DNA from 2 places in the Chryseobacterium sp. 2P genome. Region 1 is predicted to be linked to the other one. Evidence: riboswitches for the same ligand, from Rfam matches in the RefSeq annotation. Region 1 holds a riboswitch; the other holds the start of a gene.
What was found. Region 1 has a riboswitch for cobalamin ahead of AC52CF_RS14470 (acyl-CoA thioesterase). Riboswitches for the same ligand answer to the same signal wherever they lie in the genome.
Positions count from the first base shown of each region.

Region 2: it holds a riboswitch for cobalamin, as region 1 does, so the genes downstream of both, AC52CF_RS05435 (TonB-dependent receptor plug domain-containing protein) here and AC52CF_RS14470 (acyl-CoA thioesterase) in region 1, are expected to answer to the same signal.

Region 1 is NZ_CM184194.1:3,191,751-3,195,169, reverse strand. Features, by position in the region: gene AC52CF_RS14480 (cytochrome P450) at 1-138, opposite strand, end outside; gene AC52CF_RS14475 (HD domain-containing protein) at 270-860, shown strand; gene AC52CF_RS14470 (acyl-CoA thioesterase) at 951-1,334, opposite strand; cobalamin riboswitch at 1,442-1,621, opposite strand; gene AC52CF_RS14465 (hypothetical protein) at 1,680-2,477, opposite strand; gene AC52CF_RS14460 (ATP-binding cassette domain-containing protein) at 2,512-3,174, opposite strand; gene AC52CF_RS14455 (hypothetical protein) at 3,171-3,419, opposite strand, start outside.
Region 2 is NZ_CM184194.1:1,193,698-1,197,116, reverse strand. Features, by position in the region: gene AC52CF_RS05445 (NADH:flavin oxidoreductase/NADH oxidase) at 1-569, opposite strand, end outside; gene cdd (cytidine deaminase) at 668-1,150, shown strand; cobalamin riboswitch at 2,093-2,268, shown strand; gene AC52CF_RS05435 (TonB-dependent receptor plug domain-containing protein) at 2,300-3,419, shown strand, end outside.

The DNA of each region.
Region 1 (3,419 bases):
AGCTTTAAGGTAATAAGTATCTCCTGCAAGGACATGATTTCCACTGATTACTTCCAAGGGATTATTTACTCCGTAAAAAAGAGAATACAGTTTTCTTTTTCCTTTGATTTCTGCAGGATAATTGTAATTTGGCGTCATACATAATATTTAAATAAATGTAATACTAATCTGTGAATTAAAATAGGTTTACAGTCAAAAGTCTTATTTTTGTACAGCTTTTTTATCATCAATCCCGTAAAATGGATGATGAAATTTTAAACAAAATAAATATGAAGATACAAAAGGAAATCGATTTTATTCTGGCTGTTGATGCCCTGAAAAATGTACAGCGAAGAAATTATAATGCAGATGATTCCAGAAGGGAAAATACGGCAGAACATTCGTGGCAGATTATTATTCTGGCGCAGATTCTGTTTCCTTATGCGAAAAACAGAGCGGATATTGATCTTTTGAGAGTGATCAGAATGCTGTCAATTCACGATTTGGTTGAAATTGAAGCAGGGGACACCTTTATATTTGATGAAGCTGCCATGGTCGGGAAATTTGAAAGAGAGAAAGTTTCGGCTCAGAAGATCTTCGGAATTTTGGATGAACCGCTGCGCTCTGAATTTTTTAACCTTTGGCTGGAATTTGAAGAAGAGCAGACTCCCGATGCTGTTTTTGCCTGTGCAATTGACCGTATTATGCCTTTTATCTTAAATTCCCACACTTCAGGAAAGAGCTGGACAGAAGCCGGCGTCACGGAAAAACAAATCAGAAATATGCTGGAAAATGCCATTGTAAGGGCTTCCGATGAACTGGGAGAAGCTTTTCAGATGTTGTTAATTAAAAATCTTGAGACCGAAAAGGTATTGAAATAAAGGTTTCGGCGGGCAAAGCCCGCCGAAACCGCTTTAAAGAACATTTTGAAAATATTGGGTTCCGGCGACCGAAGGTCGCCGGAACCCTTTTTATAATATTTGAATTGGCTTCTTAAATTCATCAATCGCTACAAAAGTAAAATCTCCTACGATCGCTCTTTCCCTTTCATAAGAATACATCTGTTCCGTAAAAATTTCTACATTTACTTTCATGCTTGTTTTTCCTACATGAACAACTTTTCCGATTAACTCCACAATCGTTCCTGCGGGGATCGATCTTTTAAAATCAATTTTATCGCTGCTTACGGTTACCACGCGTTTTCTTGCAAATCTTGTTGCTGCAATAAAAGCCACTTCATCCATTAGCTGCATCGCCGTACCTCCGAAAAGAGTATCGTAATGATTGGTTGTGTTCGGGAAAACCGCTTTAAAAATTCGGGTTTCGGATGCTTCAATTCTTTCTTCTGTAGTCATATATCATTATTATTAAAGCGAAATGAAAATATCGGAACAACAGAAAAAGCAGAGACAGAAATCTCTGAGTATCCATTAGATCAATAAACTTCAAATCGCGAAAGTTTTTTGTTGTTAAGAAAAAGGCAGGTCTCCTGACTTGTAACCTCTTTATTTCCTTCCCATGACCTTGCACAGTGGATTTTTAATAAAGAATTCCGTTACTTACAGTTGCGCGACAGTTCGTGATTTTCACACGATTCCCTTTTAATCTGCAGTTAAGCAAAACCAGTTTCCTGAAAAGTGATAAGCTTATAAAATCTAAAGTCACACTTTTCGATGACAAAAATAATGATTATTGACGAATTATTCAGGAGTTTTATAAATGATCTGGCTTTCAGCTTTTCCCTGCTTGATTGTCCATATCGTTGTATAGCGGTTTTCGCCTGAACCGTTAATCATATAAAGAAAAATATGATCGTTATCGATGGCGGTTACGCCCACGTTTTCAAAATCCATGGCAGGCTGAAACATATTTTTAATGGCATCTCTTACAAAAACAGAACCTCTTCCGGGCTGCTGAACGCGTACAGATTTTATTTCCATTAAACCTTCCGGCAATTCTTTTCCTACGCCCCAGGCTTTTACCTTGTCTATTTTAACGATGTTTCCGTTAGAATCTTTTTCCTGCTTTTTGATTTGTGCATAAGAAGGATAAACATCAATGATAACTTTTGTTCTCTGGTTTCCGGGAATTTTAGGATTGGTATCATCTGTAAAGATCAGAGACTTTCCGTTTTTCGATTTAGAAGGCGTAAATTTTGGTAAATTATCAACGAAAACAATACGGTTTTTATTCACCATCCCTTCCTTGGTGATGCTGTCGTATCGTACGAAAGGTTTTTCGGTGTCTTCTTTTTCAGGATATTTTATCCAGATCCATTCTGTTTCTCCCGGCGCAGGCTTTTCGTAAATAAAAACATCTCCGGTTTTCATACGGATCTTGTCAATTATTTTTCGGTAATCGTCTTTATGGACACGCACCATGGCATAACCTTCCTCAGCTTTTACCACGCCGAAAGGCACTTTATTCTGTCCCTTCGCAAAAGCAAAAGAAAAAATACTGAACACTGAAAGATAAAAAGCTTTTTTTCCGGAAACCATTATGAAAATTTTTTTGAAAGTTCAAATATATAAATTAAATATTCTTCGGAAGATAATTATACTGCTGCAATTCTTTAAAATCTTTAATTTGCTTCAGATACGTATCAGAAAGCAGATAAATTTCATCTGAAATATCCAAAACCTCCTGATAACGGTGATCTGAAATAATAAATCCCTTCTGCTGAGACTGTTCTTTGATCATTTTTTGAATTTCAGAAATCATTTTCGGTGATAAAGCGTTAAAAGGTTCATCCAGAAGAACAAATTTCGAATCGGAATAGATCATTAAAATAACCTCAACAATTTTTTTCTCGCCGCCTGAAAGGTTTCGTGGAGTTGTATTCAAAAAAGGTTTTAGCAGATCTGATTTAAAAAGCTGATCCGCGTTTTCTTTAGTACAGAAAAGGGAGATCAGGTTTTTTATTTTAATACCTTTCGGAAGAAATGAGTATTGAGGTAAATAAGCAATTCTTCCTTTCCTGTCCATCTGATTTTGCAAAACTTTATCATCCACTCTGATGAACTGAGAATCTCCCTTCTCGATCCCGAAAATAATTTTTAAAAGAGTAGATTTTCCCGTACCGTTTCTTCCCAACAGACCGATTACCTTTCCCGTTTCACAACTGATGTAGATATCTCTTAGGATTTTCTTTTCATTAAAAGATTTTGTGAGGCTGTCAATATGTAATCTGCTCATATTAGTTTTGAAACTATATTAATGATTACACTTAATGAAAAAGTAAAGATCCAGAGAAATAATCTTGAAAACCCGAAATTGGCAAAGAAAGAATATTCTTCTTTTAGCCTCAATTCATAGATGAGGTAATGAAAAACAGGAAAAAATAATAAGAAGCATAATCCGAAATTGGCAGCAGTAAAACCAAGCAGGATATTCATCAGCAAAGAAAAGAGAACAGCAGGAATCAGTAGTTTTACATAGAA
Region 2 (3,419 bases), 2.0 Mb from region 1:
TCGGTTCTGATGTTGGAAAGCGGTGATAAAAACTGATGGATAAGATAACCGTGTGCCGCGTGAATTTCTATGACATCGAAACCTGCATCTACAGATCTTCTCGCTGCCTGTCTGAAGTTTTCAACCTGTTCTTTGATTTCCTCGATGGTTAAAACATGTGGAATTCTTTCGGTCGGATGATACGGAATCGGACTTGGTGCGATGGTTTCCCAGCCTTCTTCTATCGGGATCTGTACATTATTCCACGCAGATCCTTTTCTTCCGGCATGTGCAAGCTGAATGCCTATTTTGGTTTCTGAATTCCGGTGTACAAATTCTACAATTTTCTTTAGTTTTTCTGCCTGTTCGTCGTTCCAGATTCCCATGCAATGGTTGGTAATTCTTCCGCGGGGTTCTACTCCCGTTGCTTCAAGGATGATTAGTCCGGTTCCGCCCTGCGCTCTGCTTCCGTAATGTACAAAATGGAAATCGTTGGCTAATCCGTTTTCGGAAGAATACATACACATTGGAGACATTACCCAACGGTTTTTCAATTCAACATTTCTGAATCTGATTGGAGTGTATAACATTTTTGATCTGATTTTTAAAATTTTTAAAGAATGTGATGGTGTTGCCCACCTCATGAAAAAAAAGTAAATTTATCCCCCTTTTTTTAAACCCACAATATATGAAAAAAGAAACTCATATCAGTTACGAATATTTCAACAATAACGCTGAACTGAACGATATAGAAAAAAAATTATTTGCAAAAGCAAAAGAAGCGCGCGAGAACGCTTATGCTCCCTATTCTAACTTTTTGGTTGGCTGTTCTGTGCTTCTGGAAAACGGAGAAATTTATACCGGAAACAATCAGGAGAATGCGGCATATCCTTCCGGACTTTGCGCGGAAAGGACTGCTCTTTTCTGGATCGGGGCAAATTTTCCGTCTGAAAAAATAAAGAAAATCTTTATTGTAGGCGGACCAAAGGAGTTTTCTGAGAAAAATCCACCGATTCCTCCATGCGGATCGTGCAGACAGAGTATTATTGAATATGAAACGAAGCAGAATGAAAATATTGAGCTTTATTTTTCTAATCTGAATGATGAGGTGGTGAAGGTACATTCTATTAAAGATCTTCTGCCGTTTTATTTTGACGGTACTTTTTTATAGTTAAAATGTTTAAATAATAGTAAATAAGAATTCAGGTTGGATTTTCGCAAAGGCACAAAGTTGTTTAAGATAGTATGCTTTAAAGCACAAGGATTTTATCTGCGATAAAATTTTATCAGCATTATAAAGGAAAATCTTTAATTTTCTCCTTGCGTCTTAAAAGAATAGAAATTTTATCAAACCTTGCGCCTTAGTTTTTTTCAATAAGAGTATTTTTATTTTAAAAAAATTTAAACAAACTCTTAAATTCTGTCTGAATTTTTCATTTGTATTTTAATGATTTAAGGGAAAGTTTTTTAAGAAGGGACTTTCTTTCATCACATAAGTCACATGAGATTTTGAATGATGCGTATTTAAAATAGAAGAACACATTAGTCTTTAAAAATCTATGATTTTCTTCTTTAGTGATGTTTATTTTAAAGTAATTAAATAACTTGCTTAAACTTTTACTACAAAATATGCAAAAGATTTAAACACTTTAGTTTTTTAAGTTTAATCCTTAAATGGAAAAAAAAGAGCACATAAGTTTAAAAATTATTTTTTTTTCTCTTTGCAGACTTTTGAAATACTTTAAATCAATTCAATAAAGTCTTTTGTCTTTTTTGCGGCTAAATTTAAAATGAATTTAAAGAAACTTAAAGTAGGTTTTTAATACATTTTAAATAATTCTGGCTGAAAATGATTATTTATTTTTCAATAGAATCTGAATTTTATAAAAATGTTTATTTTCTGCGGTTTTATTTTCCTAGCCCAGATTGAGCGGCATGTCTGAGCTCTTTTTTGGATTCGGCGGCGGCTTTTGCCGCCGCCGAATCCAAAAAAAGCGAGTAGCGAAAGCTGGAAAAAGCTCCTGAAATTGTTTTTCGTATGTAATGCAACAAATCATTGTTTTATTAAAAAGATACTTAATGGGTATTTTTTTTGTCAATAAATTAAAAAAGTTATCTTTGCAAAAATTTTGGTTTCCATTAATTTGGAATGAAAAGGGAATTGGGCGAAAATCCCAAACTGTCCCCGCAACTGTAAATCGCATATAAGATTTCTACGATAAACCACTGTGAAAACGGGAAGGTGTAGAAAGCGAAAGTCAGGAGACCTGCCAAAATGTAATCTTAAAAACATTGCTTTCGGAGGAAAAGTAAAATAGGAATGGCATTAAAAAGATCTTTAGTACTGCTTTTTGCATCATACGGTTGTTTTCTTTACGCGCAGGAGAAAGCTATTGACACCGTTTATGTTTTTGACAATCAGATGAATAAGGTGAAACTTTTTCATCCGGTTACTACAATTACTCCCAAAGACATCGAAAAAAATTCCGCTAATCTATCTGAAACGTTACGTTTTCAGTCGGCTGTTTATATTAAGGAAAATGGCCGCGGTGCGGTTTCTTCGCCTTCTTTCAGGGGAACAACGGCGCAGCAGACTGCTTTTGTGTGGAATGGGATTAATATTAATTCTGTTTTTTTGGGGCAGGGAGATGTTAATAATATCGCGATTTTCGGTTATGATGCGATAGAAGTGAAAGCCGGCGGCGGAAGTGTGGTTTACGGAAGCGGTGCGATAGGAGGAAGTATTCACCTTAACAATGAGCTGAAATTTAATGAGGGTTTTCATGCAACTTTACATAGTGAAGTGGCTTCTTATGAGACGTTCCAGAATTATTTTAAAACTTCTTTCAGCAATGCGGATTTCAGTTTTAAGGCATCCGGAAATTATTTCATCAGTCAAAATAATTATGAGGTTCCTGAAAAGCAGTATATCAACCGAAACGGTAAATATTTTAACGGTACAGCGAATATAGGTTTTAGCTATAAAATTGCCCGAAATCAGAAAATTTCTTGGCAAAGTCAGTTGTACGACGCGGAACAGAATTATCCTATTTTCACGGAAAACGGTAACCGGACGAAGTATGCAGCGCAGACTTTTCGCAGTCTTCTTACCCACGATATGAATTCGAAATCGATTTCAAACAGCCTGAAAGCGGCTTACACGGAAGAAAACTTCCAGTATTTCGGGGTTTTTGAGGCTCCTAAAACCAGTGGCGGAACGGGAAAAAATCTGATTTTTAAAGATGATTTCAATTATTTCATCACGCCTAAACTGAATGTCAATCTTATCGGGGAGTTTCAGATCAATAAAGGAGAAGGCTATCAATCCGGAATTGAGGATGTAAAAAGAAATATTTATTCTGTTGCAGGATTGTTGAGATATTTCCCTACCCAGAAACTGAGACTGGAAACCGGAATCAAGAAGGATTTTATTGAAAATA